4 regions of the Streptomyces sp. NPDC091272 genome follow, and region 2 is predicted to be linked to each of the others. Evidence: riboswitches for the same ligand, from Rfam matches in the RefSeq annotation. Region 2 holds a riboswitch; each other region holds the start of a gene.
The links. Region 2 has a riboswitch for cyclic di-AMP ahead of ACIQM4_RS15230 (transglycosylase family protein). Riboswitches for the same ligand answer to the same signal wherever they lie in the genome.
Positions count from the first base shown of each region.

Region 1: it holds a riboswitch for cyclic di-AMP, as region 2 does, so the genes downstream of both, ACIQM4_RS12980 (M23 family metallopeptidase) here and ACIQM4_RS15230 (transglycosylase family protein) in region 2, are expected to answer to the same signal.
Region 3: it holds a riboswitch for cyclic di-AMP, as region 2 does, so the genes downstream of both, ACIQM4_RS00420 (M23 family metallopeptidase) here and ACIQM4_RS15230 (transglycosylase family protein) in region 2, are expected to answer to the same signal.
Region 4: it holds a riboswitch for cyclic di-AMP, as region 2 does, so the genes downstream of both, ACIQM4_RS03970 (peptidoglycan DD-metalloendopeptidase family protein) here and ACIQM4_RS15230 (transglycosylase family protein) in region 2, are expected to answer to the same signal.

Region 1 is NZ_JBIVVC010000003.1:804,111-811,237, forward strand. It holds tRNA gene ACIQM4_RS12970 (tRNA-Met) at 1-55, shown strand, start outside; gene ACIQM4_RS12975 (PP2C family protein-serine/threonine phosphatase) at 154-1,458, shown strand; cyclic di-AMP (ydaO/yuaA leader) riboswitch at 1,768-1,901, shown strand; gene ACIQM4_RS12980 (M23 family metallopeptidase) at 1,913-3,211, shown strand; gene ACIQM4_RS12985 (aldo/keto reductase) at 3,347-4,297, shown strand; gene ACIQM4_RS12990 (PrsW family intramembrane metalloprotease) at 4,339-5,718, opposite strand; gene trmB (tRNA (guanosine(46)-N7)-methyltransferase TrmB) at 5,789-6,673, opposite strand; gene lhgO (L-2-hydroxyglutarate oxidase) at 7,094-7,127, opposite strand, start outside.
Region 2 is NZ_JBIVVC010000004.1:478,084-485,210, forward strand. It holds gene ACIQM4_RS15215 (hypothetical protein) at 1-557, shown strand, start outside; gene ACIQM4_RS15220 (cytochrome P450) at 567-1,838, shown strand; gene ACIQM4_RS15225 (transglycosylase family protein) at 1,956-3,074, shown strand; cyclic di-AMP (ydaO/yuaA leader) riboswitch at 3,330-3,526, shown strand; gene ACIQM4_RS15230 (transglycosylase family protein) at 3,529-4,236, shown strand; gene eno (phosphopyruvate hydratase) at 4,623-5,909, shown strand; gene ACIQM4_RS15240 (septum formation initiator family protein) at 6,023-6,514, shown strand; gene ACIQM4_RS15245 (DUF501 domain-containing protein) at 6,553-7,089, shown strand; gene ACIQM4_RS15250 (exopolyphosphatase) at 7,086-7,127, shown strand, end outside.
Region 3 is NZ_JBIVVC010000001.1:109,627-116,753, forward strand. It holds gene ACIQM4_RS00405 (DNA topoisomerase (ATP-hydrolyzing) subunit A) at 1-137, opposite strand, end outside; gene ACIQM4_RS00410 (M16 family metallopeptidase) at 388-1,764, shown strand; gene ACIQM4_RS00415 (M16 family metallopeptidase) at 1,791-3,158, shown strand; cyclic di-AMP (ydaO/yuaA leader) riboswitch at 3,450-3,618, shown strand; gene ACIQM4_RS00420 (M23 family metallopeptidase) at 3,632-4,426, shown strand; gene ACIQM4_RS00425 (GntR family transcriptional regulator) at 4,657-5,316, shown strand; gene ACIQM4_RS00430 (HPr family phosphocarrier protein) at 5,515-5,796, opposite strand; gene ACIQM4_RS00435 (GNAT family N-acetyltransferase) at 5,934-7,127, shown strand, end outside.
Region 4 is NZ_JBIVVC010000001.1:970,155-977,281, forward strand. It holds gene dxs (1-deoxy-D-xylulose-5-phosphate synthase) at 1-351, shown strand, start outside; gene ACIQM4_RS03950 (aspartate aminotransferase family protein) at 356-1,786, shown strand; gene ACIQM4_RS03955 (helix-turn-helix domain-containing protein) at 1,880-2,500, shown strand; gene ACIQM4_RS03960 (DUF6126 family protein) at 2,502-2,759, shown strand; gene ACIQM4_RS03965 (tyrosine-protein phosphatase) at 2,927-3,727, opposite strand; cyclic di-AMP (ydaO/yuaA leader) riboswitch at 4,039-4,247, shown strand; gene ACIQM4_RS03970 (peptidoglycan DD-metalloendopeptidase family protein) at 4,252-5,250, shown strand; gene ACIQM4_RS03975 (SGNH/GDSL hydrolase family protein) at 5,530-6,321, shown strand; gene ACIQM4_RS03980 (carbohydrate kinase family protein) at 6,344-7,127, opposite strand, start outside.

The DNA.
Region 1 (7,127 bases), on a different contig from region 2:
GTAGCTCGCTGGGCTCATAACCCAGAGGTCGCAGGTTCAAATCCTGTCCCCGCTACTGAAGAAGTAGTGCACACGGAAGGCCCGGAACTCGAAAGAGTTCCGGGCCTTCCGCGTTGGGTCGTCGTGGGTAGGGACCGGGCTTCCGTCCCCCACTTGGCCGATGCCGATTCGCCGTACGGCGCGGCTCCGGCCAGCCTGGGTGGGGAGCGGTACCGTCCGCACCCGGTGCGGACCTGGGCAGGAGAACTGACGGTGGTGGGGTACGGGCGGGAGAGCGGCGGCGCCGGAGCGAGGGGCTGGGCCGGGGGCCGGGGCGGCGCCGGTCCCGCGGGCGGCGGGCGTGGCAGGAAGACGCGGCGGTTCGTGCGGGCGCTGCCCGCGCTGATGATTGCGGGCGGTCTCCTCTACGACGCGCTCACGCCGTCCAACTTCACCTCCTCGCCGCTGTTCGCCGCGGCCCCCCTGGTGGCCGCACCCTTCTTCTCGCTGACCAACACCGCGCTGACCGCGTGTGCCTCCGTGCTCGCCGTGCTGGGGCTGCGGATCGCCAACGACGCGCTGACCACCGTGGTCGGCCTCACCGAGCTGCTGACCGTGCTGACGGTGTCCGTGCTCGCGATCCTGATCAACAGAGTGGTACGCAAGAGCGACCGGCAGCTGGCGTCGGCGCGGGTCATCGCGGAGGCGGCGCAGCGGGCCGTCGTGCCCACCCCGCCGGCCAGGATCGGCGGGCTGGAGGTGGCCGCCCGCTACAAGGCGGCCGAGGCTGACGCATTCATCGGGGGCGATCTGTTCGCCGTGCAGGACACCGCGTACGGGGTGCGGCTGGTCGTGGGGGATGTACGGGGCAAGGGGCTGGAGGCCGTCGAGGCGGTCGCGGTGGTGGTGGGCGCCTTCCGGGAGGTGGCCGAGACGGAGAGCTGTCTGGAGGGCGTCGCCCAGCGGCTGGAGCGGGCGCTGGCGCGCGAGGGGCGGCGCAGGGAAGGGCTGGACGCGCTGGAGGGGTTCACGACGGCGGTGCTCGCCGAGATTCCGCGCGGCGCCGGGATCGTACGGCTGGTGAACCGCGGGCACCCCGAGCCGTTGCTGCTGTACGCGGACGGTGCGCTGGACGTGCTGCAACCCACGGAGTTCGCGCTGCCGCTGGGGATGGGGGAGCTGGGGTCCTGGCCGGACCGGGCGCGGGAGTTCCGTTACCCCGAGGGTTCGACCCTTGTCTTCTACACTGACGGCCTCTCCGAGGCCCGGAACGCGGAAGGGGTCTTCTACGACCCGGCGGTCCGGCTGCGGCACTCGCTCTTTCCCGGGCCCGACGCCGTGCTGGACGCGCTGACCAGTGACGTGCGGGTGCACACGGGCGGCAAGCAGACGGACGACATGGCACTGCTCGCGGTGGGCCGCCCCGGGGTGGGGCAGTCGGAGCCGCGGCGGACCGTGGAGATCGTGAAGCGCCCTTGAGCGTCCGTGAGCGCTGGGTGGGTGCCGGTGTACACGGGGGCCACGGGTCGTTACCGGCTGTGCCGGTGGGGGAGCCCTCCGCGTAACAATTGACGATCTATCAGGTACGGAGGGTTTGCGGGTCGGGAACCGGGTGAAGCGAGGGGCTGCTGTGTCGTCCTGATTTGCTGTCATATCCAGCTGTATGCACCGGCCATGACCGCCTGCGCGGCGTTAACGATCACTTGGATCGGCTTGGAATTCCACTTGTGTGTCTATTAACGTTCGATAACGCAGCGCGGTCGTCCCAGCCGTCGTCAGAGACGGCGCCGTGCGCGTGCGCCGAATTCCATGTGGAAACCGGGGAACCACCAATTGGGGTGAATCGGGTCGAACCTGGCCCGTAGGAGACCTTCCTGCTCCGAACCCGTCAGCTAACCCGGTAGGCGAGAAGGAAGGAAAGGAGCGCGCCCCAGTGGCGTCCAACAGGCCTGCCCCCATACCCCCGGTCCCCGCTCTCTCGGCCCCCTCCGCGGCCCCCGCGTTCGCGGCCCCCGCTTTTTCGTACGAGGCGTACGGCGTCCCGAGCGACACGGACGGCCCGATGAGCGGCCCAGCCGACGGCTTCGCGAAGTTCGACGGACCGGCCGACGCGTTCGCTGCGGGTGACGGATTCTCCGGCGGGGACGCGTTCCCCGCCAAAGCTGCGTTCCCCGCGGGCTCCTTCGGTGCTCCCGCCGCCTCGGCCGAGGAGTGGAACCCCACCGAGGACTCTCTCGTTCCGGTCCGTGGCAAGCACCGCGTCGCCAAGCAGCGCGGCTCCCTGGCCCGTAGCTCCACGGTGCTCGGAGTCGGCGTCATCGCCGCCGTCGGCGCCGGCGGGATCGCCACCGCCCAGGAGAAGCCGGCCGTCTCCATCTCGCTGCCCGACCAGCTCACCGACTCCCTGGAGTCGCTCGCGGACTCGCTGCCGGACGCCGAGTCGCTGCCGGGCGTGGGGGCGCTGGTCCCGGATTCGGGGACCGGCGCCGACGTCGGGTCCGCCACGGCTTCGGTGACGGCCTCCGTTCCGGCCCCGGACCCGGCCGCTCCGGCTGCCGGGCAGACCCCCGGTGCGGGCGAGAGCCTGCGGGCCCGGATCCTCAACCAGGCCGAGCAGCAGCGGTCCGTCGCCGACGAGGCCGCGCACGAGGCCGCCCGTGAGCAGGCGGTCAAGGACGCCGAGGCCGAGGCCAAGAAGCAGCGGGCCCAGGCAGACGCCAAGGCGGAGAAGGCCGAACAGGCGAAGCGCGAGGCCGAGGCGAAGGCAGCGGCGAAGGCCAAGGCGGAGGCCGAGGCGAAGGCTGAGGCCGAGCGGCTCGCCAAGCTGGCCGCCAGCTACTCGCTGCCCACCTCCTCGTACACCCTCACCTCCACCTTCGGACAGTCCGGTTCGATGTGGTCCTCCGGGCACCACACCGGTCTCGACTTCGCCGCCCCGACGGGCACGCCCGCCAAGGCCGTGCACGGCGGGACGATCAAGTCCGCGGGCTACTCGGGCTCGTACGGCTACCGGATCGTGCTGGAACTCGATGACGGCACCGAGATCTGGTACTGCCACCTCTCGCAGATGAACGTCACGGCGGGCGGCGAGGTCTCGACCGGGCAGACCATCGGCAACGTCGGCGCCACCGGCAACGTCACCGGCCCGCATCTGCACCTTGAGGTGCACACGCCCGGCGGCGACGGCATCGACCCCGCAGCCTGGCTGCGCGGCAAGGGCCTGACGGTCTGAGGGACGTCCGGTCCGAGGGACCGGAGGTCCGAGCACCTGACGGTGTGGGGCCGACGGTCTGAGGGACCGGCGGCCCTTCGGAATCGATGGGTGATGCACGGAATAGCTCCGGCGGGCCGGGTGGTTGATCCAGTTATGACCTCTCACCTGCGCCCGCTGGGCAATTCCGGCCTCGATGTCTTCCCCCTCGCCCTCGGCGGCAACGTCTTCGGGTGGACCGCCGACCGTGACCGGTCCTTCGCCGTGCTCGACGCGTACACCGCGGGCGGCGGCAACTTCATCGACACCGCCGACTCCTACTCCGCCTGGGTCCCGGGCAACGAGGGCGGCGAGTCCGAGCGCGTCCTTGGCGACTGGCTGACGTCACGCGGCAACCGCGACGACGTCGTCATCGCCACGAAGGTCGGCGCCCACCCCTCGTACAAGGGGCTCTCCGCCGCCAACATCAAGGCCGCGGCCGACGAGTCGCTGCAGCGGCTGCGCACCGATCACATCGACCTCTACTACACCCACTTCGACGACCCCTCCGTGCCCGTCGAGGAGATCGTCGGCGCACTCGACCAGCTCGTCCGGGACGGCAAGGTGCGGGCCGTGGCCGCCTCCAACATCTCCCCCGACCGGCTGCGCGAGTCGCTGGACCTCGCCGAGCGTGAGGGACTGGCGAAGTACACCGCGCTCCAGCCGCACTACAACCTCGTCTCGCGCGACACCTACGAGGGCGAGCTCCAGGAGGTCGCCTCGCAGGCCGGTCTCGCGGCCGTGCCGTACTTCGCGCTCGCCTCGGGCTTCCTGACCGGCAAGTACCGTGCGGACGGCGGCGAGGTGCAGAGTGCGCGCGCCGAGGGCGCGGCCAAGCACCTGGAGACCGAGCGCGGCCGCAAGGTCCTCACCGCGCTCGACGAGGTGGCCGGGGCGCACGGCGCCGAGGTCGCGACCGTGGCACTGGCCTGGCTGGCCGCCCGGCCGACCGTGGTGGCGCCGATCGCCAGTGCCCGTACGGTCGAGCAGCTGCCCGCGCTCCTCGCGGTGGCGGACGTGACCCTGACGGACGCCGAGCTGACGAAGCTCACCAGCGCTTCCGCCTGACGGGCGCACGACTGCTGCCCACTGACGGGGCCGTGTCGGCGCTAGTAGCTCTTGTACGGGTTGTAGGTGGCCGCGTACGCGGGGTGGTACGGCGGGGGCAGCAGCCGTATTCGGCCGGTGACCTGGGCCGCGTACACCAGGGCGGGGCCCGCGATCCGTTTGCCCCGCCAGAGTCGGTCCAGCAGGTCACGCTCGCGGGCGGTGAACTCCGCGGCCAGCTCCGGGGTCGCGGCCCCGCGCCGCGCCCGGTACCGCAGGAAGGCCAGCGCCGTCGCCGCCTGCTCGTAGTCGGCGACGGCCTTGGCGGCCCCTGGCCCGTACGTCCTGGCCGCGTACCCCCTGGCCAGTGAGCGGGCCCGCATCGAGGACAGGGCGAGCGGCTCCGCCGGGTCCAGCCAGCCCGCACCCGCGTACGCGGGCAACTCGGCCGACAGCAGTCGCAGTTCCCGCTGCCTGGTCCAGATCGCCAGCCAGGTCAGGAAGGCGAAGGCAGGAACCATGAACAGCCCGTACACCCCGTAGAAGGCGAGCGGCCCGAATGACGCCGAGCCGTTCCACAGGGAGTGCATGCCCATCGCGAGCAGCAGACCGAGCAGCGGCAGGGCGAACCGCCGGATCCGCACCCAGGCACGGTTGCGCATCCGCCGGGTCGGGGTGAGCGCCACCAGACCGAAGCCGATGCCGGTCAGCACGGTGAAGAGCGGGTGCGCGAAGGGGGACATGACCACCCGCACGAAGAACGTCCCCGCCGTCACCGAGCCGAGCCCGGAGAAACCGAACTCCTGGTCCTCACCGAAGGCGTTGCCCAGATAGAGGATGTTCTCGGTGAAGGCGAAGCCGGTCGCGGTGAAGCCGGCGAGGACCACGCCGTCCACGATTCCGGTGAAGTGCCGTCTGCGGAACAGGAAGAGGAGCAGGATCGCCGCCGCCTTCGCGCACTCCTCGACGAACGGCGCGACGACGGTCGCCCCCAGGGTGTCCGCCCCGTCGGGATCCGCGGTGGCCACGGCTATCCAGCGGACGGCGAAGCTGTTCGCGGTGATCGCGACGAGCGCGGCCGCGCAGGAACCCCAGGTGAAGGCGAACACCAGATTGCGCCAGGGCCCCGGCTCGACCCGGTCGAGCCAGTGGAACGCCGCCAGCAGCAGCGGCACCGGGAACACGGCGAGCCCGAGGCCGACCAGCAGGCCGCGGGTGCCGGTCTGCTCCCGTACGAGCGCGAGCAGCACCAGCCCCGACAGGGCGAGCAGCACGATCAACGCGGTGGCGCGAACCGCTCTGTTGCGCCAGAGGGCGCGGTGCCGGACGCCGCGCAGGACTCCCGGCCGCCGGGAGCGGCCCGCCGCGGGCGCGACGGCGGCAGGCTCCGGCTGGGCTGCCGGTGCCGCCGGGGGCGGGGTCGATGCGTACGTCTCGTACATCTGACGACCCTAACGACTGCCACTGACACTCGCGATCGTGTTCGGACAGTCGCTGTGGATGAACGGTGCGTCAACTGCCCTTGCCGACGCGCCGGAACAGCAGGTCGTGGACCACGTGTCCCTTGTCCAGGCCCTGGCCCTCGAACCGGGTCAGCGGCCGGAAGGCGGGCCGCGGGGCGTACCCGCCGTCCGCCTGGGTGTTCTCGAAGTCGGGGTGGGCGCTGAGCACTTCGAGCATCTGCTCCGCGTACGGCTCCCAGTCGGTCGCGCAGTGCAGGACCGCGCCGGGGGCGAGCCGGGTCGCGGCGAGGGAGAGGAACTCCGGCTGGATCAGCCGCCGCTTGTGGTGGCGGGCCTTGGGCCAGGGGTCGGGGAAGTACACGCGCAGCCCGGACAGGGAGTCGGGGGCGAGCATCTCGCGGAGCAGGATGACGGCGTCGCCGTTGGCCACCCGGATGTTGGAGAGGCCGCCCCGCTCGGCGAGACCGAGGAGGTTGCCCTGGCCGGGGGTGTGCACGTCGACGGCGAGGATGCCGGTCGACGGGTCGTCGGCGGCCATCTGCGCGGTCGCCTCGCCCATCCCGAAGCCGATCTCCAGGATGACCGGGAGACCGTCGAACATCTCCTTCAGGTCGAGGACGCGCTGTCCGTCGATGTCGGTGCCCCGGGTCGGCCACCACCGCTTCAGTGCCTCGGCCTGGCCGGTGGTGACCCGGCTGCGGCGCGGCTGGAAGCTGCGGATCCGCCGCTCGAAGTGCGAACCGGCGGGGTCGGGCGAGGGGCCCGTGCCCTCGGGGAACATGCGCAGGGCCCGCGGCTGCATCCGTTCGGCACGCTCGTGGGCGGCGCTCTGCTCGGCGGCCCGCGCGGCGGCGGCCACCTGGGAGGGGCCGGGGGCGACGTGGGCCTGCGGTTCGGCACTCGGCGCGGCGGACTGCTCGGGGCTCTGGGGCATCGTGGGGCTCTCGCTGTTCTGGGACACGGTGCTTTCGATTCTACGGAGACGGCCGGGGGGCGGTCACCGTCGCGCCCGGGGGCGGGGCGCGCGGCCCTCTGCACGGCAGGAGTCCGGATCCTCTGCCCGTGGCACCGTCGGGCCCCGCAGGGCGGCGGTGCCTTTGGCTCTGCGCGGTGGCGCCTCGGGCCCTACGCGGTGGCGCCTCGCGTCCTGCGCGGTGGCGCCCCGAGCCCTACGCGGCGGCGCCACGGGTCCCACTCGTGGCACACCGGGTCCCGCACGGGACGCCTGGGGCCCGCCGTACCAAGGGCCCGCGCGTACCGTGCCCGCTCGTCCCGTGCCCGCTCGTCCCGTGCCCGCGCGTCCCGTGCCCGCGCGTCCCGCGCCGTCCGCGTCCCGCGCCGTCCGCCCCCGCCCTCAGACGCCGGACGGGCTGAAGTGTTCGCCCGTC
Region 2 (7,127 bases):
ACTGCGAGACACTGCGGCCCCGCGCGGAGGCCGGCGAGACGTCTGCCATGGTGCGACTCGGCCGCGCGGTCCCCGAGCGCACCGAGGCCCTCGCCTGGTACCGCAGGGCGGCCGACGCCGGAAGCATCGAGGCCGCGGCCGAGCTGGGCGTACTGCTCACCGAGTCGCCCGGCAGCGAGCAGGAGGCGATCAAGTACCTGGAGACCGCGGCCACCGCGGGACACCTCCCGTCCGCCCGCGCCCTCGGCGGCTTCCTCCGCGACTGGTCCGACCGCTGGCTCGGCGTCGCCGCCGCGACGGAGAGTGACGGTACGGAGCAGCCCCAGCCGCCCTCCGCCGAGCCTCCGGGAGGACCGGCGGGGGAGGCGACGGAAGATCCCGTCCCCGGCGCGGACGGCTTCCGCATCGACCTCGGCCACGCCCCGCCAGCCTGGTACCCGCAGGCACCCGACCCGGTCGAGTTCCATATCGACTACGCGCCGCCCGCCTGGTACCTGCGCAACAGCGCCTCCCCGCCCGAGGACCGCGGTCCCACCTCCGCCCCGGGCTCCGGTTAACGTCACAGCGTGACCGATTCCCGCGCCCCCGAACTCTTCACCTGGGAGTTCGCCACCGATCCCTACCCCGCCTACGCCTGGCTCCGGGAGCACGCCCCCGTGCACCGCACCACGCTGCCCAGCGGTGTCGAGGCCTGGCTCGTCACCCGGTACGGGGACGCCAAGCAGGCCCTCGCCGACCAGCGGCTCAGCAAGAATCCGGCGAACCACGCCGGGTCCTCGCACGCCAAGGGCAAGACCGGCATCCCGGGCGAGCGCAGTGCCGACCTGATGACGCATCTGCTGAACATCGACCCGCCGGACCACACCCGGCTGCGGCGGCTGGTGTCCAAGGCGTTCACGCCCCGTACGGTCGCCGAGTTCGCGCCGCGCGTGCAGGAGCTGACCGACCGGCTGATCGACGGCTTCGACGGGCGGGGGAGCGCGGACCTCATCCACGAGTTCGCCTTCCCGCTCCCCATCTACGCGATCTGCGAACTGCTCGGTGTGCCGCGCGAGGACCAGGACGACTTCCGCGACTGGGCCGGCATGATGATCCGGCACGGCGGCGGGCCGCGCGGCGGAGTGGCACGCTCCGTCAAGAAGATGCGGGCCTACCTCGCGGAGCTGATCCACCGCAAGCGCGAGGATCTGGGCAACGACCTCATCTCCAACCTGATCCGGGCCGGCGACCACGGCGAGCACCTCACGGAGAACGAGGCAGCGGCGATGGCCTTCATCCTGCTGTTCGCGGGTTTCGAAACCACCGTCAATCTGATCGGCAACGGGGTCTACGCGCTCCTGCGCAACCCCGGCCAGCGGGCCCGTCTCCAGCAGGCCCTCGCCGAGGGCGACGATTCCCTGCTCGCCACCGGTGTCGAGGAACTCCTGCGCTACGACGGCCCGGTCGAGCTCGCCACCTGGCGGTACGCCACCGAGGAGCTGACCCTGGGGGGTGCGGACATCGCCGTCGGTGACCCCGTGCTCGTCGTGCTCGCGGCGGCCGACCGGGACCCCGAGCGGTTCCACGATCCGGACACCCTCGATCTCAGCCGTCGGGACAACCAGCACCTGGGCTACGGGCACGGCATCCACTACTGCCTCGGTGCGCCGCTGGCCCGGCTTGAGGCGAGGACCGCGCTCGCGACCCTGCTGACCCGGCTTCCTGACCTGGAACTCGCGGGAGATCCTGCCGATTTGCGGTGGCGTGGCGGGCTCATCATGCGTGGACTGCGCACCTTGCCGGTCGAGTTCGGGGAAGCCGTACCGGTGCCGGTGACTGACGGCTCATCAGTGATGTGACCTTCGCGTGATCTGCACTGCACCGACTTGTGACGGGTGTTCGACTGCGGCTACGTTCACGGGCGACCCGGCAGTTACGACCTGAGGCCCGGTCACCGTCAGCTGAAAGGCAACCGCATGCGCTCCGGGAACGGTAAACACCGCCGCCCGCGTCAGGCACCCGCTCTCGTCGTCGCGGCCGGGGTGACCGGATCCGCACTCGCGATTCCGCTCCTGGGCGCCACCAGCGCCGGTGCGGTCGAGTCGAACACGTGGGACCGGGTCGCTGAGTGCGAGAGCGGTGGCATGTGGAGTGCCGACCTCGGCAACGGCTATTACGGCGGGCTCCAGTTCTCCCAGGAGCAGTGGGACCGGTTCGGTGGCGGTGCGTACGCCCCGCGGCCCGACCTGGCCAGCCGTTCGCAGCAGATCAAGATCGCCGAGAAGGTGTTCGCGGCCCAGGGCCCGAAGGCCTGGCCGAGCTGTTCCGTCGTCTCCGGGCTCACCCCCGGCGGCGGCTCCGGTTCCGGTTCCGGTTCGGGCGGTGTGGACGCCGCCGACCCCGGTACGGACACCCAGGCGCCGGCCACGCCCCCGGCGGGCTCCGTGAAGCCGGACCCCGGCGCGCCGGCCCATCGCGACACCCCGCGCGCGGACAGGAGTGGTGACGCCGACGCCGGGGCCACCACTGCCACCCCGGGCGCCCCCGTGGGCGGGCAGCCCACCGAGCCGGCGGCCGGCTCCAGCATCGGGCCCAGCGACGGGCCCGGCGCCGCGCAGCCGCCCGCCGGTACCGCCACGCCAGAAGCCACGCCCGGTACCGCCACGCCCGGTACGCAGGACCCGGGTGCACAGGGTTCCGGTGCCGCCTCCCCGGACGCGACCGCGACACCCGACGCCTCCGCCACCACCGACCCCTCGGCCACCGGCCAGGGCAAGCACCGCGGCGGGCCGGCGCCCGAGAACTCCGCGCCCGTATCGGACAATTCGTCCGGTAGTGGTGAGGGGGAGGAGCGGGAGACGGGTCGTCATGCCTCCCGTGGCGGCGACAAGGGCGGCGAGGCGCCCGCGCCCGGCGACTACACCGTCCGGCCCGGCGACAACCTCTGGCACATCGCCGACGAGGCCGAGGTGCCCGGTGGCTGGCCGGCGCTCTACGAGGCCAACCGCAAGGCCGTGGGCGACGATCCCGACCTCATCAAGCCTGGCCAGAGCCTCGATCTGAGTGAGAAGCAGGCCGTAAACCCGGGTAGTTAGAGGCCTTATGTCCGGTTCTGCGCAAGTGAGACATGAGTCTCTCTGCCCCAACTGGCGTGTCCCTGCCCGATGGTCCCGTTGTGTCCCCTCTGACCTGCGTAAACAACAGTGCAGTGGGGGCAAGTAGGGGTCGAATGTCCCCGATGTGCCTCTTTGAACATCGGGGACACCTGTGATTACGGTCGTCCTCGCTCGCCACCGGTGAGCACCGGAGCCCGTCACGCCGAATCCTGCCGGCGGGTCCCGGGAGCAGTCGTCGCGTAAGCGCCGTAGGCAGGAGCGGGGGACCCAAGGTAAGTGCCGGGCCCGGACGTTGAGAGACGTGTGGGAACGGCTTGGGGTGAAGCCGACGAAACGGAACGACGCAGCGATGCGGCGGTCCGGACCGGAGGCCGGGCGAACTCACAGCCCGAACCCGACAGCTCACCTCGAAGGCGTCGGTGAGGGGATTTCCATGTCGCTTTTCAGCAAGGGCAAGCACCGCCGTTCGTCCAAGGCCACCCGGGTCGTCACTCTCGCGGGTGTCGCCGGCGTCGCGGTCGCCGCTCCGCTGATGGGGGCCTCGTCGGCCTCCGCCGCCTCCGTCGACACCTGGGACGCTGTCGCCCAGTGCGAGTCCGGCGGCAACTGGTCCATCAACACGGGCAACGGCTACTACGGTGGCCTGCAGTTTACCAACTCCTCCTGGGCCGCCGCCGGTGGTACCCAGTACGCGCCGCGCGCCGACCAGGCCACCAAGAGCCAGCAGATCGCGGCGGCCGAGAAGCTGCTCGACATCCAGGGCCCGGGTGCCTGGGCCTGCGCGGGCGCCGGCAACCTCAGCAACGACGGTGTCGACCCGGGCGTCAGCACCGGCTCCGACGACGCCCCGAAGCAGGAGTCCGCTCCCAAGCAGGAGTCGGCTCCCCAGCAGGAGCAGCGCTCCGAGGCGCCCGCCGCCTCCCGCAGCGAGCACCGCTCGGTGCCCAAGGTCGAGTCCAAGGCCGGCGGCCCGATCAAGAAGGGTGACGGCGAGTACAAGGTCAAGTCCGGCGACACCCTCTCGAAGATCGCCGAGGCCAAGCACGTCAAGGGTGGCTGGCAGCACATCGCGGACCTGAATGAGGACGTCGTCTCCGACGCCGACCTCATCTTCCCGGGTCAGCAGCTCCACCTGAGCTGACCCCGCGGGGATCCCGGCGGCCCACCCCCGCCCGGTTCCCGCCCCGTGGGGCGGACGGCCCACCCCCGTCCGCCCCGCACACCGGACCCCGGCCGGGCGCGACTTCCCCCCAGTACGCGCCGGGCCGGGGCCCTTTTGTGTCCACGTCCCCTCATATGTGCAGAGTCCCGTGCGACGCATGGTGACGAGGTCCGTGACACATGGCGACGGCCGTTGGGCTGTTCGTCCTGTATTACAGGCATTCGGGCATCTTTTCGTCCCAGCGGGCGGTCGATCGGCCGGTTGATGCCTCCGGGCCGGTTAGGCTCATGTCGCAAGGCCGAAAGCGACCCTGCACGTGCGCCCGTCCATCGGGCGCGCCCCTCAGCGTCACATCCCATAAGGAGATGCTCGTGCCGTCCATCGACGTCGTCGTAGCCCGGGAAATCCTGGACTCCCGAGGCAACCCCACGGTCGAGGTCGAGGTCGGCCTCGACGACGGCAGCACCGGTCGTGCTGCTGTTCCGTCCGGCGCCTCGACCGGTGCCTTCGAAGCCATCGAGCTTCGTGACGGGGACCCGAACCGTTACATGGGCAAGGGTGTCGAGAAGGCCGTCCTCGCCGTCATCGAGCAGATCGGCCCGGAGCTCGTCGGCTACGACGCGACCGAGCAGCGCCTGATCGACCAGGCGATGTTCGACCTCGACGCCACCGAGAACAAGGGCTCCCTCGGCGCCAACGCCATCCTGGGTGTCTCCCTCGCCGTCGCGCACGCCGCGTCCGAGGCCTCGGACCTGCCGCTGTTCCGCTACCTCGGCGGCCCGAACGCGCACCTGCTGCCCGTCCCGATGATGAACATCCTCAACGGTGGGTCGCACGCCGACTCCAACGTCGACATCCAGGAGTTCATGATCGCTCCGATCGGCGCGGAGTCCTTCTCCGAGGCCCTTCGCTGGGGCGCCGAGGTCTACCACACCCTCAAGAAGGTGCTGAAGACCAAGGGCCTGTCCACCGGCCTGGGCGACGAGGGCGGCTTCGCCCCGAACCTGGAGTCCAACCGCGCCGCGCTCGACCTCATCGTCGAGGCCATCACGCAGGCCGGTTACATCCCCGGCGAGCAGATCGCGCTCGCCCTCGACGTCGCCGCCTCCGAGTTCTACAAGGACGGCAAGTACGAGTTCGAGGGCGCGTCCCGCTCGGCAGCCGAGATGACCGAGTACTACGAGGAGCTCGTCTCGGCGTACCCGATGGTCTCCATCGAGGACCCGCTGTACGAGGACGACTGGGCCGGCTGGCAGGTCCTCACCGAGAAGCTGGGCGCCAAGGTCCAGATCGTCGGCGACGACCTCTTCGTCACCAACCCGGAGCGCCTGGCCCGCGGCATCGAGGAGAACTCCGCGAACGCCCTGCTCGTCAAGGTCAACCAGATCGGCTCGCTCACTGAGACGCTGGACGCCGTCGAGCTGGCCCAGCGCAACGGCTTCAAGTGCATGATGAGCCACCGCAGCGGTGAGACCGAGGACGTCACCATCGCCGACCTCGCGGTCGCGGTGAACTGCGGACAGATCAAGACCGGCGCCCCGGCCCGCTCGGACCGCGTCGCCAAGTACAACCAGCTGCTGCGCATCGAGGAGATCCTCGACGACGCCGCGGTGTACGCCGGCCGCTCGGCGTTCCCCCGCTTCAAGGGCTGATCACCCCCGGGGTCCGCCCAGGACCCTCCCAGGTGCCAGCTTCCGTTCGTCCCCGTACCCGGCCTTGTACCGTGTGCGGGGACGTCGGTGCGTAACGGGGAGGCGGGAGACAGATGGCCGGGAAGGGTGCGGGCAACCGCGACCGGTTCTCCACCACGACCAGGCTGCGGTTGCTCGGCGAGCAGACCGCCGCCCGGGTCTACCGCTCCCAGACCCGCCGCCAGGCCCGCCGCTCCCGGCTCACCGGCCGGGCCGCGCTGCTGGTCCTGGTGGTCTGCACGCTGGTGGTAGCCCTCGCGTACCCGATACGGAGTTACTTCTCGCAGGCCACCGAGATCTCCGACCAGGAGCAGGCCAGGGACCAGGCCGAGCAGCGCGTGGAGCAGCTCCGCGACGCGAAGGCCAGGCTCCAGGACGACGCGTACATCGTGCGGCTGTCCCGCGAGCACCTGCACTACGTGCGGCCGGGCGAGACCGGCTTCACGATGTACGACCCGGACGCGTCCGGCACGGGCCCGCGCGGCGACGGGGACGAGGCGGCCGACCGGCCCTGGTACTCCCAGGTCTGGGGCGGCGTCGACGAGGCCGACCGGCGCGATCCGTAGCAGACGCAGAACACAGCGACACACGACAGAAGGCACGCATGGACACCCCGCCCCCGACCACGCCGCGCACCGAGCCCACCGACAGGGACATCGAGGCGTTCAAGCTCCAGCTCGGCCGACCGCCGCGCGGGCTGCGCGCGATCGCGCACCGCTGCCCGTGCGGCAACCCCGACGTGGTTGAGACGGCCCCGCGGCTGGAGGACGGCACGCCGTTCCCCACGCTCTACTACATGACCTGCCCGCGGGCCACGGGCGCGATCGGCACCCTTGAGGGCTCCGGCCTGATGAAGGAGATGCAGGCACGGCTGGCGGACGACCAGGGACTGGCGGACACCTACCGGGCGGCGCACGAGGACTATCTGAGGCGGCGCGACGAGATCGAGGAGCTGGTGGGCTTCCCGAGCGCGGGCGGGATGCCGGACCGGGTGAAGTGCCTGCACGTGCTGGTGGGGCACTCGCTGGTGGCGGGCCCCGGGGTGAACCCGTTCGGGGACGAGGCACTGGCCCTGCTCCCCGAGTGGTGGGCCAAGGGCCCCTGCGTCACCCCCTGCGCGGACGCGGAGGCGGCCAAGTGACCCGGGTGGCCGCCGTCGACTGCGGTACGAACTCCATC
Region 3 (7,127 bases), on a different contig from region 2:
GGCAGGGCGCGCGAGTAGATCACCGAGTACGCGTACTCGAGGAAGGAGCCCTGCATCTCGTCGACGACGTCGACGTCGAGGATCTTCTCCTCGAACGCCTCGTCAGGCTGCGGGGTCTTCGTGCTGCGGCGGGCCATCGCGGCTGCGGCTCCTTCTCACTGTTCGACGGGCGGTTGCTGGGTTCGTGGTGCGGGACGCGAGGGTGGTGACGCGGACCATTGTGGACCGCCCCACCGACAACGCCGACCTCGACCCGTCCGTAGCGGATTCTGGGGCATCTCCGGGGAGACTGCCCGGAACGGGAACTTCGCGGACTGTCAGTGCGCTTGCATACAGTGGCAGGACCTAATTGCAGGACCTGATCCACACGCGATCGAAGGGACGTACATGCCCATGGGTCACACGGCCACAGCGCAGGCCGGCTCCGGCGGCCTGACAGCGACCGAGCACCGGCTTGCGAACGGTCTGCGGGTGATCCTCTCCGAGGACCACCTGACCCCGGTCGCCGCGGTCTGCCTCTGGTACGACGTCGGCTCCCGCCACGAGGTCAAGGGCCGTACGGGCCTTGCGCACCTCTTCGAGCACCTGATGTTCCAGGGCTCCGCCCAGGTGCACGGCAACGGGCACTTCGAGCTGGTGCAGGGCGCCGGCGGATCGCTCAACGGCACCACCAGCTTCGAGCGCACCAACTACTTCGAGACGATGCCCGCGCACCAGCTGGAGCTGGCGCTGTGGCTGGAAGCCGACCGGATGGGCTCGCTGCTCACCGCGCTCGACGACGAGTCCATGGAGAACCAGCGCGACGTCGTCAAGAACGAGCGCCGCCAGCGTTACGACAACGTGCCCTACGGCACCGCCTTCGAGAAGCTCACCGCCCTGATGTACCCCGAGGGCCACCCCTACCACCACACCCCGATCGGCTCGATGGCCGACCTGGACGCGGCCACGCTGGAAGACGCCCGCGCCTTCTTCCGTACGTACTACGCGCCCAACAACGCGGTGCTGTCCGTGGTCGGCGACATCGACCCCGAGGCGACGCTGGCCTGGGTCGAGAAGTACTTCGGCTCGATCCCCTCGCACGACGGCAAGCAGCCGCCGCGCGACGGCGCGCTGCCCGACGTCATCGGTGGCGAACTGCGCGAGGTCGTCGAGGAGGAGGTCCCGGCGCGTGCGCTGATGTCCGCCTACCGGCTGCCCAGCGACGGCACCCGCGAGGCGGACGCCGCCGACCTGGCGCTCACCATCCTCGGCGGCGGCGAGTCCTCCCGACTCCACAACCGACTGGTGCGACGCGATCAGACGGCCGTGGCGGCCGGCTTCGGACTGCTGCGCCTCTCCGGGGCCCCCTCGCTCGGCTGGCTGGACGTCAAGACGTCCGGCGGCGTCGAGATCCCGCAGGTCGAGGTGGCCGTCGACGAGGAGCTCGCGCGGTTCGCCGCCGAGGGCCCGACGGCCGAGGAGATGGAGCGCGCCCAGGCCCAGTTGGAGCGCGAGTGGCTGGACCGGCTGGGTACGGTCGCGGGCCGCGCCGACGAACTCTGCCGGTACGCCGTGCTGTTCGGCGACCCGCAGCTCGCCCTGACCGCGGTGGGACGCGTGCTGGAGGTGACGGCGGACGAGGTCAGGGCCGTCGCCGAGGCGCGTCTGCGCCCGGACAACCGCGCGTCCCTGGTGTACGAGCCGCTCGCGGCCGCCGCCGGGTCCGCCGACGGCACGGCCGCCGACGACGTACAGGAAGACCAGCACGAAGGGGCGGACCAGTGACGGAGACCGCAGCTGTGACCAGCGACATGCAGTTCCACCCGCAGCCGCAGGCGGGCCCCGCCACCCCGTGGGCCTTCCCGGCCCCCGACCGCGGCGCCCTGGCCAACGGCCTGACCGTGCTGCGCTGCGATCGCCCCGGCCAGAAGCTGGTCGCCGTCGAGGTCTTCCTCGCGGCGCCGCTGGAGGCGGAACCCAAGGGCCTGGACGGCGTGGCCACGATCATGTCGCGCGCCTTCACCGAGGGCACCGACAAGCACTCCGCCGAGGAGTTCGCCGCCGAGCTGGAGCGCTGCGGCGCCACCCTCGACGCGTTCGCCGACCACCCCGGTGTCCGGGTCTCCCTGGAGGTCCCGGTCTCCCGGCTGCCCAAGGCGCTCGGGCTGCTCGCCGACGCGCTGCGCGCCCCCGCGTTCGCGGACGCCGAGATCGAGCGCCTCGTACGCAACCGTCTCGACGAGCTCCCGCACGAGGCGGCCAACCCGTCCAGGCGGGCCGCCAAGCAGCTCTCCAAGGAGCTCTTCCCGGCGGACCTGCGGATGTCGCGGCCCCGCCAGGGCACCGAGGAGACGGTCAAGGCCATCGACTCCGCGGCCGTCCGCGCCTTCTACGAGGCGCACGTGCGGCCCGCCACCGCCACCGCCGTGGTGGTCGGCGACCTGACCGAGACCGACCTGGACGCCGTCCTGGCCGACACGCTGGGGGAGTGGACGGGCAACACCGCCGCCCCGCGCCCGGCGACGCCGGTGACCGCGGACGACACCGGCCGGGTGGTCATCGTGGACCGCCCCGGCGCGGTGCAGACCCAGCTGCTGATCGGCCGCATCGGCGCCGACCGGCACGACCGGGTCTGGCCCGCCCAGGTCCTCGGCACGTACTGCCTCGGCGGCACCCTCACCTCGCGACTGGACCGCGTCCTGCGCGAGGAGAAGGGTTACACCTACGGCGTCCGCGCGTTCGGCCAGGTGCTGCGCTCCACGGCGGAGGGCACGGGGGCCGCCATGCTGGCCATCAGCGGCTCCGTGGACACCGAGTCCACCGGTCCCGCCCTGGACGACCTCTGGAAGGTCCTGCGGACGCTCGCGGCCGAGGGCCTCACCGACGCCGAGCGTGACGTCGCCGTGCAGAACCTGGTGGGCGTCGCCCCGCTCAAGTACGAGACGGCCTCGGCCGTCGCGGCCACCCTGGCCGACCAGGTCGAGCAGCACCTGCCCGACGACTTCCAGGCGCAGCTGTACGCGAAGCTCGCCGCGACCGGCACCGTGGAGGCGACCGCGGCCGTGGTCAGCGCGTTCCCGGTGGACAAGCTGGTCACGGTTCTGGTCGGTGACGCCGCGCGGATCGCGGACGCCGTACGGGCACTGGACATCGGAGAGGTCACGGTCGTCACGGGCTGACCGGCCTACGGAGAACAGCCGGCGAAGACCGTTGAGGGTGATCGGTCGACGGCGCCCGGTTGACCGGATGACCGATCAAAGGTCAGCCGGTCAACCCGTACAAATCAGGACAAGAGGGGCCCCGGCGACCGGCAGGTCGTCGGGGTCCTCCCTTATGTCCGATTTATTGGAGAGGTTGCCTGTCTGCCGTGTGGGCTCCGTTACAAAAGGGGCTGTCTGTTTGGTGATTGAAAGAAGTGCCGCTTAGCGTCGGTCCGGCTGTCCGTCGAAGTGCGTCGCAACCGCGGCACCGGGCAGTCATCGCCGAGTCCCCGTCAGGCGCGAGCCTGGGGAGCCGGGGACCCACTCAGTCCCTGGGGTGAATCGGACGCCATCGCCCTCATCGGGCCGGTGGGGCCCGTAGGAGACCTTCCTGCTCCGAACCCGTCAGCTAACCCGGTAGGCGAGAAGGAAGGAAAGGAAACAGCCACTTCATGGCGTTCACCCGTGCCGCCGGGAAGCACCGGCGTCCCTCCGTGCTGTCGCGCAAGAGCGCAAAAATCGCCGGAGTCGCCGCCCTCACCACGACCGGTGTCATCGGAACGCTGGCCCCGCAGGCCATCGCCGCCGAGCACGACATGGCCGCGGAGGACACCGGCACCATCCGCGCCGTCGTCATGGAGAACTCCGTGACCGAGACCCTCACCGCCCAGGTCGAGGCCCAGGCCACCGCGCAGAAGCAGGCCTACGAGAAGGCCGAGGCCGAGCGCAAGGCCGAGGCGGAGCGCAAGGCCGAGGCCAAGCGCAAGGCGGAGGCCAAGGCCAAGAAGGAGCGCGAGGACCGCGAGCGCGCCGCCCGCGAGGCGGAGCGCAAGCGCCTCAACGCCTTCCGGCTGCCCGTCGCCGGCTCGTACGTCTCCACCGGCTACCAGTCCGGCGGTTCGCTGTGGTCCTCCGGGAGCCACTCGGGCGTCGACTTCCACGCCGCCTCCGGCACCTCCGTCGTCGCCGTCGGCGCCGGCACCGTCGTCGAGGCCGGCTGGGGCGGGGCGTACGGCAACAACATCGTGATCAAGATGAACGACGGCTCGTACACCCAGTACGGCCACCTCTCCTCGATCGGTGTCTCCGTCGGCCAGTCCGTCGCGTCCGGCGAGCAGATAGCCCTCTCCGGCTCCACGGGCAACTCCACGGGCCCGCACCTGCACTTCGAGGCCCGTACCTCGCCCGAGTACGGCTCGGACATCGACCCGGTCGCCTACCTGCGCGGCCACGGCGTCAGCGTCTGACCGAACCTGCCGCTCCCATCGGGAGCGGATTGTCCCGAAGGCCCCGGCTCCTCGTGAGCCGGGGCCTTCGGCATGCCCAGGCGTACGGAGGTTACTCAAGGGGGCGGAAGAAATCGCGTGCACCGACGGCACCGGAATTGTTTCCGTGACGTCATGACAACTCCGCCGTAATTCCCGTACGTTGCAATGCGGTTGACGAATTGCTTCGGCGGGCAGACGGAGGTCGGGTCATGCGCATTCCCGCGCATTCGGTGTGCAGGGCGATCCGCGACGACATCGTGTCCGGCGTCCTGCCACGGGGCAGCCGGCTCACCGAGGAAGTCCTGGCCCGCCGGTACGGCGTCTCGCGCGTCCCGGTCCGCGAGGCGCTGCGCACCCTCCAGGCCGAGGGCTTCGTGACCCTGCGCAGGCACGCGGGCGCCTGCGTCGCGGAGCCGACCGCGCAGGAGGCCGGGGACCTGCTGGAGATGCGTGCGCTGCTGGAGCCGCTGGGTGCGGCGCGTGCGGCTGTTCGGCGGACGGAGGCGCACCTCAAGGTGCTCCGCGGGCTGGTCAGGCTGGGGCAGGAGCGGGCCGGGCGGGCGGAGGGCGAGGACCTGGGAGCCCTCACCGGCTGGTTCCACGAGACTCTCGCCCAGGCGTCCGCCAGCCCCGGCCTCATCACCCTGCTGACCCAGTTGCAGCACAAGATCGCCTGGATGTACGTGGCGGAACGGGCGGCCCGTCCCGCCGAGACATGGGCGGAGCGCGGTGCGATCGTCGACGCGGTGGTTAGGCGCGACGCGGACCGGGCCAGGGCGCTGACCGCGCGGCACGCGGAACGGACGACGGCCTCGTACCGCATGAGGATTCCGCAACATGCCGTCAACGTGGCGGGCGGCCGGATTTAACAACAGGGCCGTATACAGGACTTCCGTACATTTCCGGGCACGCATACATCTTCGTAATCCACTTTCCCCAGGACGCAACCGCGCCCCCCACCCAATTCCCTGGGACAGCAAAGAAGCCGCGGCCCCCGAATTCTGGGTGCCGCGGCTTCCGCTGCAGAATTCGCCCGTACGGGCGCGGCCCAATGGGGCCCGAGAAGGTCAGACGGTCTCGGGGAGCTCGTCCAGGCCCTCGGCGACCAGCTTCGCGAGACGGTCCAGAGCCGCGTCCGCACCTTCGGCCTCGGAAGCGAGAACGATCTCCTCGCCGCCCTGCGCACCCAGGCCCAGCAGCGCCAGCATCGACGCGGCGTTGACCGGGTTGCCGCCCGCCTTGGCGATGGTGACGGGGACGCCGGTCGCCGTGACGGCGCGGACGAAGATGGAGGCGGGGCGGGCGTGCAGGCCCTCGGCCCAGCCGACGGTGACGCGGCGCTCAACCATGGTGTTGCCCTTCATGTTCTAACGGTTGTCTAGACCAGTCTCTCATGTGGTGCGGGCTGCTCTGCCCGGCAAAAGTCCCGCCGGACAGGACCAGACTGCCCCGCTCCCCGAGGGCCCGCGAGTCGTAGGCTGCCCCCATGGCCATGGCTGCGGACGGTGCGGATCAGGTGAAGCGGGACCAGGACCACGCCTACCCCGGCCACTGGGAGGCCGACGTCGTGCTCCGCGACGGCGGGACCGCGCGGATCCGGCCCATCACCACCGAGGACGCCGACCGTCTCGTCAGCTTCTACGAGCAGGTCTCCGACGAGTCGAAGTACTACCGCTTCTTCGCGCCCTACCCCCGGCTGTCCGCCAAGGACGTGCACCGCTTCACCCACCACGACTACGTCGACCGGGTCGGTCTCGCGGTCACCGTCGGCGGCGAGTTCATCGCCACCGTGCGCTTCGACCGCATCAACGCCCAAGGACTGCCCGCCTCGGGACCCGACGCCGACCTGGCCGAGGTCGCCTTCCTCGTGCAGGACGCCCACCAGGGGCGCGGGGTCGCCTCGGCCCTCCTCGAACACATCGGGGCCGTCGCCCGGGAGCGTGGCATCCGCCGCTTCGTCGCCGAGGTGCTGCCCGCCAACTCCAAGATGATCAAAGTCTTCACGGACGCCGGCTACCAGCAGCAGCGCTCCTTCGAGGACGGCGTCGTCCACCTGGAGTTCGACCTGGAGCCCACCGACCGCTCCCTCGCCGTGCAGCGGGCGCGTGAGCACCGCGCCGAGGCACGTTCCGTGCAGCGGCTGCTGTCGCCGGGCTCCGTCGTGGTCGTCGGTGCGGGGCGCTCCGCGCAGTCCGTGGGCCGCAGCGTTCTGCGCAACCTCGTCGCCACGGGGTTCACCGGCCGTACCTACGCGGTGAACGCGGCGCTCCCCCCGGGTACCGAGGAGTTGGACGGCGTCCCGGCCTACCGCCGCGTCGCGGAGATCGGCGCCCCCGTGGACCTCGCGGTGGTCGTGGTGCCCGCGGCGCAGGTGCCGGAGGTCGTCGCGGACTGCGGCGAGAGCGGCGTCCAGGGACTCGTGGTGCTGGCCGCCGGGTACGCCGAGAGCGGCGCCGAGGGACGGGAGCGGCAGCGGGAGTTGGTACGGCAGGCCCGCTCGTACGGGATGCGGATCATCGGTCCCAACGCGTTCGGCATCATCAACACCTCCGACCTCGTACGCCTCAACGCATCTCTGGCGCCGCGGTCCCCCGAACGTGGGCGGATCGGCCTGTTCGCCCAGTCGGGCGCCATCGGCATCGCGCTCCTGTCCGGCCTGCACCGGCGCGGCGCGGGGGTC
Region 4 (7,127 bases), on a different contig from region 2:
ACGGCGGAGCTGCTCAAGGAGCGGGGCGTACGGTGCACCGTCGTCGACCCGCGCTGGGTGAAGCCCGTCGACCAGGCCCTCGCACCGCTCGCCGCCCTGCATTCACTGGTCGCGGTCGTGGAGGACAACTCCCGCGCATCCGGGGTGGGTTCGGCGGTCGGCCAGGTGCTGCGGGACGCCGACGTCGACGTGCCACTGCGGACGTTCGGCATTCCGGAACAGTTCCTCGCGCATGCCAGGCGCGCGGAGGTGCTGGCCGACATCGGGCTCACGCCCGTCGAGATCGCGGGCCGCATCGGCGCCGCCCTGGCTCCGTACAGGTCCCATCACACGGTGCAGAAGGAGAGTTGACGCAATGGCGGAGGACGCGCCCAAGGACCCGGGCCCCACCGGGAGTTCGGACCGCAAGGGCTTCGACCTGGCGGGGCTGCTCGCCGCCCGCGGCGGGGAGCGGTACGAGCTGCACACCCGGTACCTCAATCACCAACTGCCGCGGATGCTGCACACCATCGGCTTCGACCGGGTCTACGAGCGGGCCGAGGGTGCGTACTTCTGGGACGCCGAGGGCAACGACTACCTGGACATGCTGGCCGGGTTCGGGGTGATGGGGCTCGGCCGCCACCACCCCGTCGTACGCAAGGCCCTGCACGACGTGCTCGACGCCTCGCTCGCGGACCTGACCCGTTTCGACTGCCAGCCGCTGCCCGGACTGCTCGCGGAGAAGCTCCTCGCGCACAGTCCGCACCTGGACCGGGTGTTCTTCGGCAACAGCGGGGCCGAGGCGGTGGAGACCGCCCTGAAGTTCGCCCGCTACGCGACCGGCCGGCCACGGATCCTGTACTGCGCGCACGCCTTCCACGGGCTGACCACCGGGGCGCTCTCGGTCAACGGCGAGAGCGGATTCCGGGACGGCTTCGCTCCCCTGCTCCCCGACACGGCGATCGCGATGGGCGATCTGGAGGCTCTGGAAAGGGAGTTGCGGCGCGGCGACGTCGCGGGCTTCGTCGTGGAGCCGATCCAGGGCAAGGGGGTGCAGATGAGCCCGCCCGGATTCCTGCGGGCCGCCCAGGAGCTGCTGCACCGGCACAAGGCGCTGCTGATCGCCGACGAGGTGCAGACCGGCCTGGGGCGGACCGGGGACTTCTACGCGTACCAGCACGAGGAGGGCGTCGAGCCGGACCTGCTGTGCGTCGCGAAGGCACTGTCGGGCGGATACGTACCGGTCGGGGCGACCCTCGGCAAGGACTGGATCTTCAAGAAGGTCTACTCGTCGATGGACCGGGTGCTCGTCCACTCGGCCAGCTTCGGCTCCAACGCACAGGCGATGGCGGCCGGGCTCGCGGTGCTGTCGGTGATGGAGGACGAGCAGATCGTCGCGAACGCCCGGCGGACCGGTGAGTTGCTGAGGACCAGGCTGGCGGCGCTGATCGACAGGTACGAGCTGCTGCACGACGTGCGGGGGCGCGGGCTCATGATCGGCATCGAGTTCGGCCGTCCGCAGTCCCTCAAGCTGCGCGGCCGCTGGACCATGCTCCAGGCCGCCCGCAAGGGCCTCTTCGCCCAGATGGTCGTGGTGCCGCTGCTCCAGAAGCACCGCATCCTCACCCAGGTGTCCGGCGACCACCTCGAAGTGATCAAACTGATCCCGCCGCTGACGGTGGGGGAGAAGGAGGTCGACCGGTTCGTCGACGCCTTCACCGCGGTGATGGACGACGCGCACAGCGGAGGCGGCCTGATGTGGGACTTCGGCAGGACGCTGGTGAAGCAGGCGGTTGCGAACCGCTAGCAGACGGGGCGCGGGCGCGAGGCCGATTGATGTGTTTTTGCCTCTGAGGCAAGAAGTTTGCCTCGGGGGTAAACCATCTGCGTCAATGGACGCATGACGCCACGCCTGGAAGACGCGGCCGACGGCTCGGGCAATTCTCCGGACGAGCTGCCTGCGGTCGCTCCCCACCTGCGCGAACTCCGTCGCCGCAGCGGCCTCACGCTGGAGGCCGCGGCCCGGCGGGCCGGGCTCTCGCCCGCGCACCTGTCCCGGCTGGAGACCGGCAGACGCCAGCCTTCGCTGCCGATGCTGCTGGCGCTCGCCCGTGTCTACGGTACGACCGTCTCGGCCCTGCTGGGCGAGAGCCCCGGTGACCGGGACGCCGTACTGCGCGCCGGAGACATGACCGCCGTCGAGGCCGACGGCTGGACCTACCGGCAGGCGGGGGGCCCCGGGCGGGCCATGCAGACGCTGCGCGTGCACGTGCCGCACGCCGCGCAGAGCGATCTGGTGCGCGTACACCCGGGGGAGGAGTGGCTGTACGTCCTCGAAGGGCGGCTGCGGCTCGTCCTGGGAGAGAGCGTCCACCTCCTGGACGAGGGGGACAGCGCCCACTTCGACTCGCTCACCCCGCACCGGATCACCGCGGTGACGTCGGCCGGTGCCGAACTGCTGTTCGTACACACACTGATGCAGAGCGCCGCCGCCGGGCTCTGCCTGCCCCAGGAGTCATGAGATGCCGGAGCTCAGCGAGTCCCAGACCGCCGCGATGGCCGCGATCGCGCGGGCCGCACAGGAGGCGGCCCGCGACGAGAGGCACGACGCCGGCCGCAAGGCCGACTGGAACGACGGGGCGGGCCGGCCCGGTGTGCTCGGTTTCGTCGAGGACCGGGCGCCGCGCGGGCTGGTGCTGCGGGTCTTCCTGTACGTCGCGGTGGGCCACGTCTTCGCGGCCTTCGTCTATCTGCTGTTCACCCTCGGGGGCAAGGGCTGAGGCGGTTCGGACGGCGGCCGGGGCCGCTCGGCGCCGTGCCCCGGCAGGGCGGGGCGAGGCCGCTTGCCGCCGTGTCCCGGCGGGGCGGGGGCGAGTTGTGTTCCGGAGGGCCGGGGGCGGGTCGTGTCCCGGGCAGGGCGGGGCGGGTCGTGTTCCGGAGGGGCGGGCTATGCGGTGAGCCGCTCGCGCAGTGCCTCGCGGGTCTGCGGCGTGAGCTTCAGGCCCTGCGTCAGGTAGGTCTCGGTGTCGCCCCACGTGTCCGCGATGGCGGCGAAGGCCGCCTCCAGGTAGTCGGCGCGGGCGTCGAAGAGCGGTGCGAGCAGAACCATCACCTCCTCGTTCGTCGCCTCCGGGGAGCTGCTGCTGCGGCGCACCTTGTAGCGGCGGTGCGGGTCGTTCGACTTGACGTAGTCCGCGACTATCGCCTCCCGCTCGACGCCGACCGCCAGGAGGGTCACCACGACCGCCAGGCCCGCCCGGTCCTTGCCGGCCGCACAGTGCATCAGGGCGGGCACGCTGTCCTCGGCGAGGGCGTGCAGGACCCGGCTGTGGTCCGCCGTGCGGTCCAGGATCATCCGCCGGTACGAACCGCTCATGCGGGCGGCGGCCTTGCCGTCGTCGAGGATCTCGCGCAGCTGGTCGATGTTGCCGTCACGCACCATCCGCCAGAACTCGGCGCCGTCCGCCGGGTCGCTGAGCGGGATGTTCACGTTCCGCACCCCGGCGAGCTCGATGTCGGGCCCCTCCATCGCCTGGTCCGCGGCATTGCGGAAGTCGAAGACGGTGTGAAGCCCCAGTGAACGCAGGAACGCCGCGTCCTCGGCGGTGGCGTGCGCCAGGTGGCCGCTGCGGAAGAGCCGTCCGTGCCGCACCGTGCGACCGTCCTCGGTCGGCAGGCCGCCCACGTCCCGGCAGTTCCGTACTCCTGCCAGGTCGGGCTCGGCCGACGGCGATACCTGCTGCGTCACGAGTGCTCCTCACACGGTCGTACGCCGGCCCGGAGAGTGCCGACGGCGGCACGGACAGACGATACGACATGACCCGCCGAAATAGGTGCCTTAGGCACCCAAGTTGCCCCGGTACGGGGCGGAGTGAGCAGAATCATACGGAGCGGTGGCCCTGGTCCCACGGGCCGTCAAATGGCAGGCCAGGGGCGGCTGATGACGGCAGTGACGGAAATGGATCACAGGGAGAGCCGTGAAGAAGGAGTGCCGAGGGAAAGGAGAAGAAGAGAACGGCTTGTTCGGAAGGTCCGCACTCGCTTACGGTCACCGTCAATCCGGGTGGACCGCCGAATCCTGCCACCGCTCGGAATCCGCACCCATGACTTCTTCGTGTGGCAGGAGCGGGGGACCCAGGTAGTACGCCGGAACCGGAAGCGCTCGTCCGCCGGTCCGGCTCGGGGTGAAGCCGTACTCCTCAGGGAGTGCGGCCGGGCATCTCCAGCCCGAACCCGACAGCTCACCTCGCAGGCGCCGGAGAGGAATCCGTCATGCCTGCAAAGGGTAAGCACCGCCGCCCCAAGTCCAGCTCCACGCTCACCCGTGGCTTCGTCGCCGCGGGTACGGGCGGCGCCGCACTGGCGCTCCCGCTGATCGGAGCCACCGGCGCGCACGCGGCCGACAAGGGCGCCGCTCCCGTCGCCCAGCCGCAGAAGGCACTGCTCAAGCAGCTGCCCCAGCAGCGGACGGCCCACCTCCCGGCCGCCGCGCCGCAGGCCGACGCCAAGAAGACCGGCAACCGCACGTACTCCGTGGTCACCGGCGACAACCTGTCGAAGATCGCCGCGGCGGAGAGCGTGCGCGGCGGCTGGCAGAAGCTGTACACGGACAACGAGTCGGTCGTCGGCGAGGACCCGTCGCTGATCCTTCCCGGCATGAAGCTCACCCTCGGTGGCAAGGCGCCCGCGGGGTCGGGTGACTCCCGCGACGCCGCGCACGGGACGAAGGCCACGGCGCCCGCGCCGCGCCAGCAGGCCGAGCGCACCGAGAAGCGCGTCGAGCAGCGCACGGAGCAGCGCACCGAGAAGCGGACCGAGGAGCGCAAGCAGAGTTCCGCTCCCGTCGAGCGCAAGCAGAGCTCCGGTTCCGGCTTCACCGCGCCCGTCCAGGCCGGCGTCTCCACCCCGTACCGCGCCTTCGGCGGCAGCTGGTCCAGCGGTTACCACACCGGTGTCGACTTCCGCGCCTCCTCGGGCACCCCGGTCCAGGCCGTCGGTGCGGGCACCGTCGTCTCCGCGGGCTGGGGCGGCGCGTACGGCAACGAGATCGTCATCCAGCACTCCGACGGCCGCTACTCGCAGTACGGACACCTGTCCGCGCTGAACGTCCGCTCCGGTCAGAGCGTCTCCGGCGGCCAGCAGATCGGCTACTCCGGCTCGACCGGCAATTCCACCGGACCGCACCTGCACTTCGAGATCCGCACCGGTCCCGGCTACGGCTCGGACGTCGACCCGCTGGCCTACCTGCGCGGCCACGGCGTGTCGCTCTGACCGCACGCCCACGGGCGGCCCCGGGCCGCCCCGCGTAAGTGCGTCCCCCCACCACCGGCCCGTCCGGCGCACGCACGCCCCCCTCGCCCCCGTACCGTCCCCCGGTGCGGGGGCGAGGTCCGTCCGCGTACCGTCCCCGGGTGCGGGGCGAGGTCCGTCCGCGCGGTGCGGATCATGTATTCCGAGTTGAATGAATCTTGACCGGTGGCATATCTCACCCACCGTCAACCCCTCCCTACGGTGGCGTAGGTCACTTGCCGAAGTGGAGGATGTGTCGACGTGGCAGACGATTCGAGATCATTCAACGCAGGCACCATCGGGTCGTACGCGGCGATCGGGGACAGCTTCACCGAAGGGGTCGGCGACCCCGGTCCCGGCGGCGCGTTCACCGGCTGGGCCGACCGGCTGGCCGTCCTCCTCGACGACCGGGTACCCGAGCACACCTTCCGTTACGCGAACCTCGCCGTCCGCGGCAAGCTCCTCGACCAGATCGTGGCCGAGCAGGTCCCGCGGGCCAGGCAGCTGGCCCCCGACCTGGTCAGCTTCTGCGCGGGCGGCAACGACATCATCCGGCCGGGCAGCGACCCCGACGACGTCGCCGAGCGGTTCGAGAAGGCCGTCGCCGACCTGACCTCGGCCGTCGGCACGGTCATGGTCACCACCGGGTTCGACACCCGCGGCGTCCCCGTACTGCGCCACATGCGTGGCAAGGCCGCCATCTACTCGGCGCACGTACGCTCCATCGCGGACCGCTACGGCTGCCCGGTCCTGGACCTGTGGTCGCTGCGGTCCGTGCAGGACCGGCGCGCCTGGGACTCCGACCGGTTGCACCTGTCGGCCGAGGGGCACACCCGGGTGGCGCTGCGGGCCGGTCAGGTACTCGGCCTGGACATCCCGGCCGACCCCGACCAGCCGTGGCCGCCTATGGCGCCGCGCCGCAGGGTCGAGGCGCGCCGGGACAACATCGACTGGGCCCGCGAGCACCTGGTGCCGTGGATCGGCCGAAGGCTGCGCGGCGAGAGCTCCGGCGACCACGTGGCGGCCAAGCGGCCCGACCTGCTGCCGCTCTGACGGCGGTTCCGGCCTGCCGTGCTCAGGCCGACGGGTCGCCTGCCCCCGCGAGCAGTTCGTCCTCGCAGATCAGGGACGTGTTGCCCGCGACCGTGCAGGCGTACGCACCGGCCAGCGCGCCGAGCCTGGCGCACTCCTCAAGGCTGCGTCCGGCCAGGCGCCCGTACAGGAATCCGGAGACATAGGCGTCGCCGGCGCCGTTGGAGTCCACCACAGGTCCGGGCGGGACACTCGCGGGCACCGGCCGCGGGGTGCTGCCGCCGTCACGGGTCAGCAGGTACGAACCGCCCGCACCCGCGGTCGCCACGACCGCCTCGGCCCGGCCCTCGCGAAGGATCTCCCGCATCACGTCGCCGATCCGCGTCCCCGCCCCGGCCGCGCTCAGGAACACCAGGTCGGCGCGGAGCGCGAAGGCGCGGTGGTGCTCGGCGAGCCCGTCCCAGTCGTGCAGGTCGGTGGAGAGCGGCACCTGCCGCGCCACCAGGTCGTCCAGGAGGTGGCGGGCAAACCCCATGATCGTGACGTGCACGTGCCGGGCGCGGCGCACGTGCGGCAGGACGAAGTCGGCGGGCATCCGCAGATCCGATGGGTCGCGGGCGTCGTAGAACGACATCCGCCGGCCCGACGCGTCCACCAGGTTCACGGCGCGACGGGTGCCCGCTGGCGAGATCAGCGGCTCGAAGTCCACGCCCCCCTTCGCCAGCCGCTCCCTGACCTGGCCGCCGATCCAGTCGTCGCCGATGACGTCCAGGAACTTCACGCCGAGCCCCAGCGCCTGGCAGCCGAGCGCCACGTTGCCGCCGGTG